DNA from 3 places in the Rhizobium sp. YJ-22 genome. Region 3 is predicted to be linked to each of the others. Evidence: predicted binding sites of a transcription regulator. Region 3 holds the regulator's gene; each other region holds the start of a gene.
The links. The regulator LexA, encoded in region 3, represses DNA repair genes until DNA is damaged. The targets are predictions, from matches to a motif close to TGTTCNNNNTGTGTTCNG.
Positions count from the first base shown of each region.

Region 1: P7F60_RS14465 (metallopeptidase family protein) is a predicted target of LexA. The motif match lies at 1,778-1,795, and genes of this name have one in related genera.
Region 2: P7F60_RS05910 (ribonuclease) is a predicted target of LexA. The motif match lies at 3,299-3,316, and genes of this name have one in related genera.

Region 1 is NZ_JARRIR010000005.1:279,828-284,532, forward strand. It holds gene P7F60_RS14455 (DNA polymerase Y family protein) at 1-804, opposite strand, end outside; gene P7F60_RS14460 (hypothetical protein) at 776-1,714, opposite strand; gene P7F60_RS14465 (metallopeptidase family protein) at 1,919-2,359, shown strand; gene P7F60_RS14470 (DUF1737 domain-containing protein) at 2,539-2,745, opposite strand; gene P7F60_RS14475 (CoA ester lyase) at 2,742-3,653, opposite strand; gene P7F60_RS14480 (hypothetical protein) at 3,768-3,995, shown strand; gene leuD (3-isopropylmalate dehydratase small subunit) at 4,104-4,705, shown strand, end outside.
Region 2 is NZ_JARRIR010000002.1:280,942-285,646, forward strand. It holds gene P7F60_RS05900 (metalloregulator ArsR/SmtB family transcription factor) at 1-676, opposite strand, end outside; gene ettA (energy-dependent translational throttle protein EttA) at 820-2,469, opposite strand; gene P7F60_RS05910 (ribonuclease) at 2,560-3,285, opposite strand; gene P7F60_RS05915 (alpha/beta hydrolase) at 3,440-4,396, shown strand; gene P7F60_RS05920 (DMT family transporter) at 4,393-4,705, shown strand, end outside.
Region 3 is NZ_JARRIR010000002.1:13,028-17,732, forward strand. It holds gene P7F60_RS04535 (ComEC/Rec2 family competence protein) at 342-2,618, shown strand; gene lexA (transcriptional repressor LexA) at 2,599-3,330, opposite strand; gene P7F60_RS04545 (ferredoxin--NADP reductase) at 3,522-4,334, opposite strand; gene P7F60_RS04550 (DUF934 domain-containing protein) at 4,481-4,705, opposite strand, start outside.

The DNA.
Region 1 (4,705 bases), on a different contig from region 3:
CAGCAGCAGCTCGAACAGCCGCCCGCCCAACCCATGCGTTTCCAGTTGCGGCTTCAGCGCCACGGCGAGCTTGGCCGAGAGCGCCATCAGATCCTCCTCGCCGGTGACCGGCTCGGCCAGCTTGCGCTCCACCGACAGGCGGGCCAGCGGCCGGCGCGGCGAGATCGGCTCGTCTTCTTGCCCGAGCGCCTGGTCGAGGCGCAGCACCACGTCCGGCCCGAAGCGGCGCGTCAGCGGTGCACGCGGCAGGGCCAGCAGATCGCCCACCTGCCGCAGGCCGAGCCTTGCGAGCCGAGCCACGGTGTCCGGCGACAGCCGCAGGGCATCGAGCGGCAGCGGCGTCAGCGCGGCCTCGGCCTCCTCCACGCCGATCACCCCGCCGCCCCCATGACGGGCAATGGCGCAGGACAGGCCCGGCGAAGCGGCAATGGCGCCGCGCGCATCGAGGCCGAACTGCTTGAGGCGGGCCAGCACATCCTGTAACAACGCGTCCTCGCCGCCGAACAGATGGGCGCAGCCGGTGATATCGAGAAACAGGCCGGCGCGGCCGTCGATCGCCACCAGCGGCGTATAGCGATCGCACCAGTCGGCAATGGCGGCGAGGAAGCGGGCATCCGCCGCCTCGTCGGCCATGGCGACATCGAGCGGCGGGCAGATGGCCTTGGCCTCGGCCAGCCCCTGCATCGGTTTCAGGCCGAGCGCCTCCGCCGCCTCGTCCAGCGCCGTCAGCCGCATGGCATTCTGCACCCGGCCGGCGCAGACCAGCGGCGGCGCCTCAGGACGCCCGGTTAAACGCCACGACATGCCCCAGCGGCTGCGCGCGATCCGGTCGGTCGGCAGATGCGGAAAATGCAGCGACAGGATGCGCTGCTGTCCCTGGCGGAAGAGCGGCAGGGCGGACGGCGTCCGCAGGTCGGAACTGGCGGGCATGGGGGTTCCACTCCAGAAGGAAATCGGTGAGGACAGGAAGGCGGCTTTTCTCGACGGCAAGCTGGAAGCGCGGATAGCCGAGGCTGCCCGGCAATGGCTTGCCGTCGCTTAGAAAACGCAAGCCGGCCGGGGCAGGGCGGATATGCAGGCGCAGTGCCGCGCTGCTTGCCTCTTCCTCACCCGCCTGGCGCAGCACGAAGATCGGCCGGCCGGCGGCGCGCGCCTTGAGGCTGAGCCGGCGGCTTTCGGTGAGACCGAAGCGGGCGGGATTGCCGCGCACTTCCAGAAGCACGGCCGCGAAGGCGCGGCTGGCAAGGGCTGCCTCGGCCAGCCACAACGCCTCGTCGATCTTCTTCGGGGCGGCATAGAGCAGCCCGACAGGAGAGAGCCCGTGATCGCCAAGGCCCTCGACATGCGGCAGGCCGGCTTCCATCGCCACCACCGGCTCGCCGATCCACAGGCAGAGCCGGCGGGCATCGGCGGCGCCAAGGCAGGCACAGAGCGCCATGGCAAAACCGCTGACGGCGCCGGCATCGCGCAGCTCGTTCCCGCGCAGTTCCACCAGGGCATCGAGCGGCAATCCACCCTGCAAGGCCTCGTCCAGCGCCGTGTGGCCGAGGGACAGCAGGGGAGGAGCCGCTTTCGGCCCTTCGCCGAAGCGGGCTTGCGGCTTTCCTGCCGTGCTGACAGGCGTTTCCACCCGGTCCGGCGCGCGGCCTTCCAATCGGGCAATGGTCTGGCGCAGGGCGCAAAGCGTCTCCCGCGCCCTGGCGTCCCCGGCCATGAGCGTGCTCCGATCTCGTTTTTCCAAAAGACAAGAGATGGGGCATCCTATAGGGCGACCCAATGTTCTCTTTCTGTTCTTATGGATTCCAGAGCCTCGCCGGAGAGTCAACACCCTTTTATGTGAATTTATTCCTGTCCGGATTTCTCCACTCGAAAAATCCGGCCAAACAGCCTATATGGGGTCAGCATACAAGGAGCAGACATGGCCCGCATCGACCAGACCGAAGATTGGCGCGAACGCCACGCGCCGACGATCAGCACCTTCGAGTCGCTGGCAATCGAGGCCTATGGAAACCTGCCGGAGGATTTCAGGGCGCTGACACGCGATCTCATCATCGAGATCGCTGATTTTCCAACCGACGACGTGTTCGAGGACATGGCGCTGGAAACGCCCTTCGACCTGCTCGGCCTGTTCGAGGGCAGGGGGATTTCCGAGCGCTTTACCTTGGAAACCGGGCAGATGCCGAACCGCATCACCCTCTATCGCCGCCCGATCATCGACTACTGGGCCGAAAACGAGGAGACCCTGGGCGACATCATCACCCACGTGCTGATCCACGAGATCGGCCACCATTTCGGTCTCAGCGACGACGACATGGAACGCATCGAGGAAAGCGCCGACCAGGCGGCCGACAGCCGGTAAGGACAAGCCTCAGATTGCTGACGCAAACCTTCTTCGTCATGCTCGGGCTTGTCCCGAGCATCTGCAACGTTTTGATTTTTCTCGATGTTGGCAGATCCTCGGCACAAGGCCGAGGATGACGCTGCGGGTGGGGCAGGGCTTGCCGGCAAACCGGATGCCGGCCAAGCGGCCTTTCCCGCTTACTGCTCGGTCAGCTTCTTGGCCGGATCGTAATCCCTGCCATGGATCGTCTTGGTGACCGCCTGGCCGCACATGACCTGGCTGGTCGTGGCATTGTAGGTGAGCGACGGCGAGCCGTGCAACTCCCAGCCATCGTTCAGCGCCGCCGTCACCCGGTGGCAGAAGGCGGCGTCGTCGGGGCCGGTCAGAAAACGGTAGAGTTTCACGCGATATCCTTTCGTGCAGAAATCTGGCGGACCTTGTGCATCAGCCGCTCGGCCTGTTCAAGATGCAGGCGCTCGACCATGCGCCCGCCGATCTCGATGACGTTGAGCGCTTCGGCACCCGGCGCGGCAAAGCCGGCGATGATCGCTTGCGCTTCCGCGATCTCGGCCTCGCCCGATGCGAAATGCCGGTTGGCGGCTTCGATCTGGGCGGGATGGATCAGCATCTTGCCGTCGAACCCCATGGCGCGGCCTTGCGCGCATTCCCCGGCAAAACCCGCCTCGTCGCGAAAATCGTTGAAGACGCTGTCGATGACGTCGAGGCCGAAGGCGCGGGCGGCGAGCACCACCTGCATCAGCCAGGGCAGGAGATAGGCGCGGCCGGGCTGCGGCAGGACGCCGGTCTCCTTGCGCAGGTCGTTGAGGCCCACCACCAGCGCATCGAGGCGGGCGCCATGGCCCTGCCGCGTGCCGGCGATGGCGCCGATCTCCAGCACCGCCCGCGGCGTCTCGACCATCGCCCAGACCCGCAAGCCTTTTGGCGCCCGCGCCCGGTCGAGCCGGGCGCAGATGCCGATGATATCGGAGGGCGTCGTCACCTTCGGCACCAGCACCGCATCGGGATTGAGCGCCAGCACCGCGTCGAGATCGGCGCCCGCATCGTCCGTATCCAGCGCATTGATGCGCACGATCCGTTCGCGCCCGCGAAGCGGCGTCTCAGCGAAGAAACGCTTCAGATTGTCGCGCGCCTCGGCCTTGCGAGCGGGCGCCACCGAATCCTCCAGGTCGAAGATCACGCCATCGCAATCCAGCCCATGCGCCTTCTGCAAGGCGCGTTCGTTGATCGCGGGCACGCTGAGCAGCGAGCGGCGCAGGCGAGGGGGAAGAGAGGCGGAAGCAATCGCGGTCATGGGATCTTTTGTGCCAAGCTTTTTCAGCGCCGGCAAGTCAACAAAATGCCATGCTGCTCTTGCAGAACCTTCATGCAGGGACCACATTCCACGGTGTAGAAAGGCTTGAAAATCATGCACAACCTCCGTTCGATCGTTTATGCCCTCGGTGCCGTCGCGATTGTGTGCTCTCTCGCAGTCTTTACGCTTTCGGCCACCCTCGTTCTCGCAGCCGTGCTCGCCGGCATCACCGTGGCGCGCAGCCTGTCGCTGAAGCTGAAGCCGGCGCCCGTGCGGGCGCGCAGTGCCCATGAACCGCGCCGGGTCTGGAACGACGGCCGCGGCACGATCATCGACATGTAAGCGCCGTCTCCGGCATCCCCATGCGAAGGGGCGGCCAGAATTCGCTTCATTTCCTGTCGGATTTCGGCTATTGGGCAGGAAATTTTCCTGACACGAAGGCCAAGCTCCATGGACAAGTTCGTCAAGCTCACCGGCGTCGCCGCGCCGCTTCCGGTCGTCAACATCGACACCGACATGATCATTCCGAAGGATTACCTGAAGACGATCAAGCGCACCGGCCTCGGCACCGGCCTGTTCGCCGAAGCGCGCTACAACGAGGACGGCACGCCGAACCCGGATTTCGTGCTCAACAAGCCCGCCTACCAGAACGCCCAGATCCTCGTTGCCGGCGACAATTTCGGCTGCGGCTCCTCGCGTGAACATGCACCGTGGGCGCTGCTCGATTTCGGCATCCGCTGCGTCATCTCCACCAGCTTCGCCGACATCTTCTACAACAACTGTTTCAAGAACGGCATCCTGCCGATCGTCGTCAGCCCCGAAGATCTCGACAAGCTGATGGACGACGCCAGCCGCGGCTCCAACGCCGTGCTGACCGTCGACCTCGAAGCCCAGGAAATCAGCGGCCCGGATGGCGGCCGCATCTCCTTCGAGATCGACGCCTTCAAGCGCCATTGCCTGTTGAACGGCCTCGACGACATCGGCCTGACCATGGAAAAGGCCGCCAGCATCGACAGTTTCGAAAAGGCCAACGCCGCTTCGCGCCCCTGGGC
Region 2 (4,705 bases), 270 kb from region 3:
CCAGGTCGTATTCATTGCCGTCATAGGCGAGATTGAGAATATCGCCATGGCGCACCGCCGCCTTGCTGACGCCGGCACGGTCGAGATTGGCGCGCGCCACCGACAGCATGTCGCGGCTGGTGTCGATGCCGAGCGCCCGGTCGTAATAGGGCTCCAGCAGTTCGAGGATACGGCCCGTGCCGGTGCCGAGATCGAGCAGCGCGCCGACCGGGCGCTTTCCGATCTGTTCGACCAGCGCCGCATCGATGTCGGCGTCGCTGACATGCAGGCGGCGCAGTTCGTCCCATTCGGAGGCGTTGCGGCTGAAATAGGCCTGCGCCCGCTCCGAACGCTGGCGCTTGACCGCCGCCAGTCGCTCGCCGTCCCGTTGCAGCACGCTGTCGTCAGGCGCAGTGGCAGCGAGGATGGTGCGGGCCAGCGCTGCGGCGCTGGCATCGCGGCGGAAGCCGAAATAGGCCCAGGCGCCCTCCTGGTAACGGTCGACGATGCCCGCTTCCGCCAGAAGCTTCAGGTGACGGGAAATGCGCGGCTGCGACTGGCCGAGGATCTCGGTGAGATCGGAGACGGTGAGGTCGCCCTCGGCGAGCAGCGCCAGCAGGCGCAGCCGCGTCGGCTCGGCCGCCGCCTTCAGAATATCCACCAGATTGTCCAGCCCGAAGGTCGTCAGCTTCTTCATCTTTCATCCAATCAAGACATAAAGATATCTTTATGTGATTAATTCACGATGCGCAAGAGGGAATTCCCCCGCCTTGCCATGGTGCCCATAACAAAAAACCCCGGCAAGGCCGGGGTTTCGTTTCGCTGCGCTGCAAGCACCGCTTAGCGGGTCAAGCGCTTGTAGGTGACGCGCTTCGGGTTGACGGCGTCGGGGCCGAGGCGGCGGATCTTGTCCTTTTCATAGTCCTCGAAGTTGCCTTCGAACCATTCGACATGGCTGTCGCCTTCGAAAGCGAGGATATGCGTCGCCAGGCGGTCGAGGAACATGCGATCGTGGCTGATGATGACGGCGCAGCCGGCGAAGTTTTCCAGCGCGTCTTCGAGAGCCGCGAGCGTTTCGGTGTCGAGGTCGTTGGTCGGTTCGTCGAGCAGGAGAACGTTGCCGCCGGCCTTCAGCATCTTGGCGAGATGCACGCGGTTGCGCTGACCGCCCGAGAGGTTGGCGACCTTCTGCTGCTGGTCGCCGCCCTTGAAGTTGAAGGCGCCGCAATAGGCGCGCGAATTCATCTCGTGCTTGCCGAGCTTGATGATGTCGTTGCCGCCGGAGATTTCTTCCCAGACGGTCTTGCTGCCGTCGAGCGAGTCGCGGCTCTGGTCGACATAACCGAGATGCACCGTATCGCCGATGCGGATTTCGCCGCTATCGGGCTTCTCCTGGCCAGTGATCAGGCGGAACAGCGTCGTCTTGCCGGCGCCGTTCGGGCCGATGACGCCGACGATGCCGCCGGGCGGCAGCTTCAGGGTTAGGTCTTCGAACAGCACGCGGTCGCCATAGGACTTGGTGAGGTTTTCGGCCTCGATGACCACTTGGCCGAGGCGTTCGCCGACCGGGATGATGATCTGGGCTTCGCCGGGACGACGATCTTCGGCGGCCTTGACCAGTTCGTCATAGGCGCGGATACGGGCCTTGGACTTGGCCTGGCGCGCCTTCGGGCTGGAGGCGATCCATTCCTGCTCGCGCGACAGCGCCTTCTGGCGGGCGCCCTCTTCGCGGTCTTCCTGCGCCATGCGCTTGGCCTTGGCGGTCAGGTAGGCGGAATAGTTGCCCTCGTAGGGGATGCCGCGGCCACGGTCGAGTTCGAGGATCCAGCCGGTAACGTTGTCGAGGAAGTAGCGGTCGTGGGTGACCATCAGGATGGCGCCCGGATATTCGCGCAGGTGCTTTTCCAGCCAGGCGATTGTCTCGGCGTCGAGATGGTTGGTCGGTTCGTCGAGCAGCAGCAGGTCGGGCTGGCGCAGCAGCAGCTGGCAGAGCGCGACGCGGCGCTTTTCACCGCCGGATAGATTGTCGATGGTCGCATCGCCCGGCGGGCAGCGCAGCGCGTCCATGGCCATTTCGACCTGGCTTTCCAGATCCCACAGGTTCTGGCTGTCGATGATGTCCTGGAGCTTGGCGCCCTCTTCCGCCGTCTCGTCTGAATAGTTCATCATCAGCTCGTTGTAGCGGTCGAGGATCGCCTTCTTGTCGGCCACCCCTTCCATGACGTTGCCGAGCACGTTCAGCGACTCGTCGAGCTGCGGCTCCTGCGCCAGATAGCCAAGGGTGGCGCCATCGGCGAGCCAGGCTTCGCCCGTCCATTCCTTGTCGAGGCCGGCCATGATCTTGAGCACGGTCGACTTACCGGCGCCGTTCGGGCCGAGGATGCCGATCTTGGCATCCGGGTAGAAGGACAGGTGGATGTTTTCGAGGATCTTCTTCGGGCCGTAAGCCTTGTTCAGACCGGCCATGTGATAGATGAACTGGCGTGCCATCGGGACAATCACTCCGCAGGAGGGGAAAAGGGGATTTGCCGCTATGTAGGCGAAATGCGCCACGCGGGCAATCACCAAACGTCCTCGCCCCTATTGGAAACCCGCCGCGTCCACCTCGCCTTCGGGACAACCGAACTTGGTGGTGCCGGCCGCGGCGATCCGTTCGGCAAGCCCGGCATCCCCCTTCAGCTCGCCCCCGAGGCCGATGGTCAGCTCCACCACCAGCCTCCGGCCGCCATCCTCGCGGCAGCTCATGCGCACCCGCTCGCCGGCACCAGCGCCAAACGCCTGCGCGAAGGCAGCCTTCACCTCGGCTTCGCGGACCAGCTTGCCGATCCTGTCCCGGAACAGTTGGCCGACCGCGGAGGCATTCAGCTCCTCCATCAACGAAACGGACAGGCCGAAATAGCTGCTCTGGTCGAGGTTCGAGCAGGTGCCGTGCTTGAGCCATTCATGGCGGTCGAGGCCGGACTGGGCGCCGGGCATCAGCCTGGCCAGTCTTCCGGCGAGCGCCTCCGGCAGGGCGACAGGCGGCAGCGCCAGCCATCCACGTTGCTTGTCGCGCGCCTTGTCCGCTTCGGCCACGCCGCAATAGGATTGCCGCATGCGCCAAAGGCCATGCAGGGAAAAGCGCGAGGCATCGTCGCGGTCCGCCGTCTGCGAGCGGCATTCCGGCAACGTATTGCGCCCTTCGCAGAAAGCCGGTTGCCAGCTTGCTGCGAGGATGAATGTCGTGCGCCCGTCCCTGGCCAGCGAGGAGCGGCAAGACAGGCACAGAAAGGCGATGCCGCAAAGCGCCAGCCATACGATCCGCATGAACATCTCCATGAAGAACAAAACAGGATCAAATAATCACATGGCGCGTCCATGCGCAACCGAAATTCGCGCCTGACGCGAACCATTTCCGCCACATGCCTTGCCTTTGCCGGCAGAATGCTTTTCCCTCGCGCACGGCAAGGGGAGGAAACGCATGTTCGCCGAGACACGCCGCCTATGGCGGCCGGATGGCGCCGCCATCGCCTGGCATCACGAAGCGGCCGCAGGCGCGGCCCGCGGCATCCTCCTCATCTGCCATGGCCTGGCCGAACATGCGCGCCGCTACGCGCGCTTTGCGGCGACGATGGCTGCCGCCGGGTATCATGTCTATGCCCACGACCATCGTGGCCACGGCGAAACCACCGCGCCGGGCGCGCCGCTGGGACGCTTTGCCCAGCATGGCGGCGCGGATATCGTCATCGCCGATGTGCTGGCGATCCGCGAACTGGCATGGGAACGACATGGCGATCTACCGGTCATCCTCTTCGGCCATTCCATGGGTGGATTGATCGCGCTGGATGCCGCGCTGGCCCATCCACATGCATTCGCCGCACTGGCCGTCTGGAATGCGGATGCGCGCGGCGGCTTGCGGGTGCCGGCGGCGACATTCATTCTGAAGCTCGAGCGCATGTTCAAGGGCTCGGATGTCCCCAGCGACATGCTGCCGCGCCTGACCTTCCAGGCCTGGGCAAAGGCGATCGAAAACGCGAAAACGCCCTTCGACTGGCTATCGCGCGACGATGCCGAAGTAGCCGCCTATATCGCCGATCCGCTATGCGGCTTCGATGCCAGCGTCTCGCTGTGGCTCGATATATTCGCCCTGATCGGCCGCCTGCCCGCGCGGCTGCGTGCAGCGCCGCAAGCCCGCGATCTTCCGGTGCATCTGCTCGGCGGCGACGCCGATCCGGCCACCGATGGCGGCGCCAGCATGATCTGGCTCGGGAATCGATTGAAAATGCACGCAATCTCGAATATCAGCTCTCACATCCTGTCCGGCATGCGCCACGAGACGCTGAACGAGATCGGATGGGAGACCGCGGTGTCGGACTTCGCGGCCTGGTGCAATCAGGTCTGCGGCCGACAGGGAGGAAAAGGCGGGACGGAGGCATGACGGTCCAGACGGACACGGAGCGGGCGGCATCGCTGAACGGCGGTGTGATGACCGGCATGGCGCTGATGCTCGCCGGTGTGCTGATCGCACCGCTGATCGACATCTTCTCCAAGCTCGCGACCGCGCATCTGTCGTCGACGGCGGTCGCCTTCGTGCGTTTTGTCCTGCAATCGAGCTTCATGCTGCCTTTCATGCTGTGGCGCGGAAGCTGGCGCGAAATTCGCCTGAGCCAGGCCGGCTTTCACGCCATTCGCGGCGGGGTGCTGGCGCTCTCTATGATTTCCTTCGTCACAACGTTGCGCCATATGG
Region 3 (4,705 bases):
TTAATGCCAAGCTATACCCTCTTCCGTATTGTGCAATGCATAATTTTGCGGCAGCGCACTTAATCCGCGGCCTCTTCTTTCGCCACCCGGCCAAGGCCTGACGAACCGGCAAATCGGAGCGCGTAGCGGTTGCAAAATACGAGCAACCACTTCAAACTCCGCGCGAACAAGCCAGTGATTATCCGGCTATGGCTATAGAGACTGATTATAAGTCTGACTTAGAGACGGCGAGAGGCCTTTCCGCCAGCTTTTCGTCGCCCGCCAGACGCCAGTCCAACCTGCCGGAATCGCTTTCGCCATCGGCGACGCGACTCGCGATCCTTGTCTCATCCTGCGACAAAATGCTGCAAGAGGAAGGCGATCACGGTCGAATCTTTCTGTTCGTTCCTGTGCTCCTGGGAATCGGAGCCGCCTGCTGGTTCGCCGTCGGCGTCGAGCCGCCGCTCTGGGTGCTGCTCGCCGGACTTCTCGCCTGCGCCTTGCTGGCGACGAAACTGCGCCATGCCGCCGGCATAAACCGCCGCATGGCTTGGGCGGCCGCCCTGATCCTCGGCGGCGGAGTTCTGGCGGCGGCCGAAAGCTGGCGCCTGCAGACCGTTATTCTCGATTCTCCTGTTACAGCGACCGTGACCGCCCGCATCGACCGACGGGAGGCTGCGGGCGCAGGCCGCTGGCGCTATCTCGTCCACATCCTCGACACTGAAAAACCCCGCTTGAAACGGCCACCCGAGCAGGTATCGCTGCTGATGCGCGGCCAGCCGGCGCCATTCGAAACCGGAACCGTGGTCAAGGGCCGGGCGCGGCTGTCGCCACCCTCCGGTCCAGCCCTGCCTGGCCTCAATGATTTCGCTTTCTCCGCCTATTTCGACGGCATCGGCGCCTATGGCTTCTGGCTCGGCAAACCGGAGGTCGCCGAACCGTCTGGCGCCGCCCGCCGCCCCGGCTTCATTCAATCCATCACCCTGTTCTTCTTCGACCTGCGCAGCGGCATCGGCGACCGCATTCGCGCAATCGTGCCCGGCGATGCCGGTGCCTTTGCAGCCGCCATCGTCACCGACGAAAGGCGGGCGATGTCGGAGGGAACGACCGAAGCGCTGCGCCTCTCCGGGCTTGCCCACATCATCGCCATTTCCGGGCTGAACATGGCGCTTGCCGCCGGCATCTTCTTCGTTGGTGTCCGCTCGATCTTCTCCCTGTTCCCCGGCTTCAGCCAGCGCTATCCAATAAAGAAATTCGCCGCCGCCGGCGCGCTCATCATGGTCTGCGCCTATTACCTCGTCTCGGGTTTTGCGGTCTCCGCCGAGCGCGCCTTCCTGATGATGGCCATCCTGCTGATCGCCGTCCTGGTAGACCGCCCGTCGATCAGCCTGCGTAATGTCGCGCTTTCGGCCATCGTCATCATGGCCATGGCGCCCTCGGAAATCATGGGGCCCAGTTTCCAGATGTCCTTTGCCGCAACCCTGGCGCTGGTCTCCGGCTACAATCTCTGGAGCGGCCACTCCGCCGGTCGCGAGCCTGCGAGACTCCCCGTGTCCGGCATCGCCACGGAAACTTGGAATTTCGTCGCCAGTGTCTTCCTCACCTCGCTGATCGGCAGTCTCTCGACATCGGTTTTCTCCATCGAACACTTTCACAAGCTGGCCACCTACGGACTTGCCGCCAATCTCGCCGCCATGCCGGTCATCTCATTCGTCGTCATGCCGGCTGGCTTGATCGGCATGTTGCTGATGCCCTTCGGTCTCGACGAATGGCCGATCGCTGTCATGGGCTGGGGTCTCGGCATCGTCATCACCATCGCCAAGACGGTGGCAAGCTGGGGCGGAGAACTGATCATCGGCCGCCAGCCGCCGCTGTTCCTGCCGCTCGCCGTCGCTGGGATGGTGCTGTTCCTACTGCTGCGTACACGGCTGCGCCACATCGGCACCGCCCTCTTCCTGCTGGCGCTGGCCACCAGCCTGCTGGCAACCCCGCAAAAGCCCGATCTCCTTATTTCAGAGGATGGCAGGCTGGTCGCGTTGCTGGACGGCGACACTCTGAACAGCAACCGCCGCAAGCCCAGCGCTTTCATCTTCGACCAATGGCGCCGCGCTCTCACCATCCATACCCATGGTCCTCCGGAGCAACTCGACAGCGCCTTCCCGGCCAAAGGACCTTGGTCGGAGCGACGCAAGCAGCCACTGGATGAAGACGAATTGGTCGATGCCGACATGCTGCGCCAGCAAATCATGGAAACGAGCGCGGATCGTCGTTTCGCCTGTGTCCGCCAGAAATGGTGCCTGGCGAAAACGGCCATCGGCCCGGTCATGGTGCTGGAAGACGGTCGCTACATTGGTTTTGCCTGCGACAATGCCCGCCTGATTGTCACACCGACCCGCGCCAAATTCGCCCGCTGCCGCTCCGGCGCAACCGTCCTGGACAGCGAAACCCTGCGACAGACCGGCGCGGTGGAAATCACCTTCGCCGTCGATGCCCGCCAGGCTTTACGCATCCGCCCCGCTTTCGATCCCGAAAACCGGCGGGCCTGGACGCAGCACCGCGCCTATTCCTGGCGCGATGATGATTATACGCACCGTCTGCCGGCGGAGATTCGCTCGTTGCTCAGTGATAGCGGCGGATGAGGCCGACCAGCTTGCCCTGCACCTTGACGCGGTCGGAGGAGAAAATCCGGGTCTCGTAAGACGGGTTTGCCGCTTCCAGCGCGATAGAGGCGCCCTTGCGGCGGAAACGTTTCAGCGTCGCTTCTTCGTCGTCCACCAGCGCCACGACGATATCGCCAGGGGTTGCACTGTTGGTGTTGCGAATGATGACCGTATCGCCGTCGAGAATACCGGCCTCGATCATCGAGTCGCCCTTGACCTCCAGAGCGTAATGCTCGCCCTGCCCGACCATCTGCATCGGCACGACGATCTCATGGGTGTTGTTCTGGATTGCCGAAATCGGCACGCCGGCAGCGATACGACCCATGACCGGCACGGAGACGGAATTGGCCGCCTCAGGCAGGGCCGGCGTCGCCGGCTTCGCGACCGCAGGTGCGGAAGACGCCGGCTTGCCAAGGCTGCCCTCGATGACGCTCGGCGAAAAACCGCGCCGTGGCTGGGCGGCCGTCGCCGAATAGGCCTCCGGCAACTTGATGACCTCCAGCGCCCGCGCCCGGTTCGGCAGTCGGCGGATGAAACCGCGCTCCTCCAGCGCTGTGATCAAGCGATGGATGCCCGACTTGGAGGCCAGTTCCAGGGCGTCCTTCATCTCGTCGAAAGACGGCGGCACGCCGGATTCCTTCATCCGCTCATGGATGAAGAGCAGAAGTTCCTGTTGCTTGCGCGTCAGCATAGCACCCACCAGATTCGTGAAACAAATACAGAACGAACACTATCTGTTCCCACTGTGTTCCGCAAGGGCCGCAGGCACAATCCAGTGTTGAATATGGCAGGGAAATGACGGGTACGCCCTGAAAGGCGACCTCAAATGCAAAGCGCCGGCAATCTTTCGGTGCCGGCGCGGAGAATGCGGTTGCGGACGACTCAGCCGACGAAAGCGCGCTCGATGACGAATTCACCGGGCTTGTTGTTGGCGCCCTCGACGAGACCTGCCTTTTCGAGCAGTTCCTTGGTGTCCTTCAGCATCGCGGCCGAGCCGCAGATCATGCCGCGATCGACCGCAGGGTCGAAGGCCGGGACGCCGAGATCGGCAAACAGCTTGCCGTTGGCAATCAGGTCGGTGATGCGGCCCTGGAAGGGATAGTCGTCGCGCGTTACCGTCGAATAAAGACGCAGCTTGTCACCGACGATTTCGCCAAGCATCTCGTCGTTTCGGATTTCCTCGACGAGGTCGAGGCCGTATTTCAACTCGGCGACTTCCCGGCAGGTATGGGTGAGGATGACCTCTTCGAACTTCTCATAGGTCTCCGGGTCGCGGATCAGGCTGGCGAAAGGCGCGATGCCTGTGCCGGTCGAGAACATGTACAGGCGCTTACCAGGCGTCAGCGCGTCGAGCACCAGCGTTCCCGTCGGCTTCTTGCGCATCAGCACGATGTCGCCCGGCTGGATTTTTTGCAGATGCGAGGTCAGCGGACCGTCCGGCACCTTGATCGAGAAGAATTCCAGTTCCTCATCCCAAGACGGGCTGGCAATGGAATAGGCGCGATAAATCGGCTTGCCTTCGACCATCAGGCCGATCATGGCGAACTCACCCGAACGAAACCGGAAGCCCGCCGGACGCGTCATGCGGAATCGGAACAGACGATCGGTGTAATGCTGAACGCTCAGAACCGTCTCAGCATAAACGCCGGCGGGGATCGATTCAGCGAATTCCTCATTGCGTGCGGGAGCGTTCATCCTGTCTTCCTGCTTCTCGTCTTCTGCTTCTCAAAAAACCACTGTGCCGATAATACAAGATCCGGCACAAGAGAAGGAATGCATTTTCGTGAATGCTGACTGGTGGGAAATACCTATCTCACCCGTTAAGGTTTTACCATGCGGCATCACGCCGCCGGCGATGGCTTGCGCCGCCAGCTATAGGTCTCGCCGGCTTCTGCCGCCTGCGCGGTCGGCTGATAGTAGTGCGGTATACCTGGCAGACGCCTCTCTTCCAAACGCTTCAGCGCGGTCGGATTGCTAACCGCGAAGCTGTCGATGCCGACGCGCAGCATCAGTGGAATCTGGTCGATCAATATGTCGCCGACGGCACGCAGCTCGTTGGTGTAGCC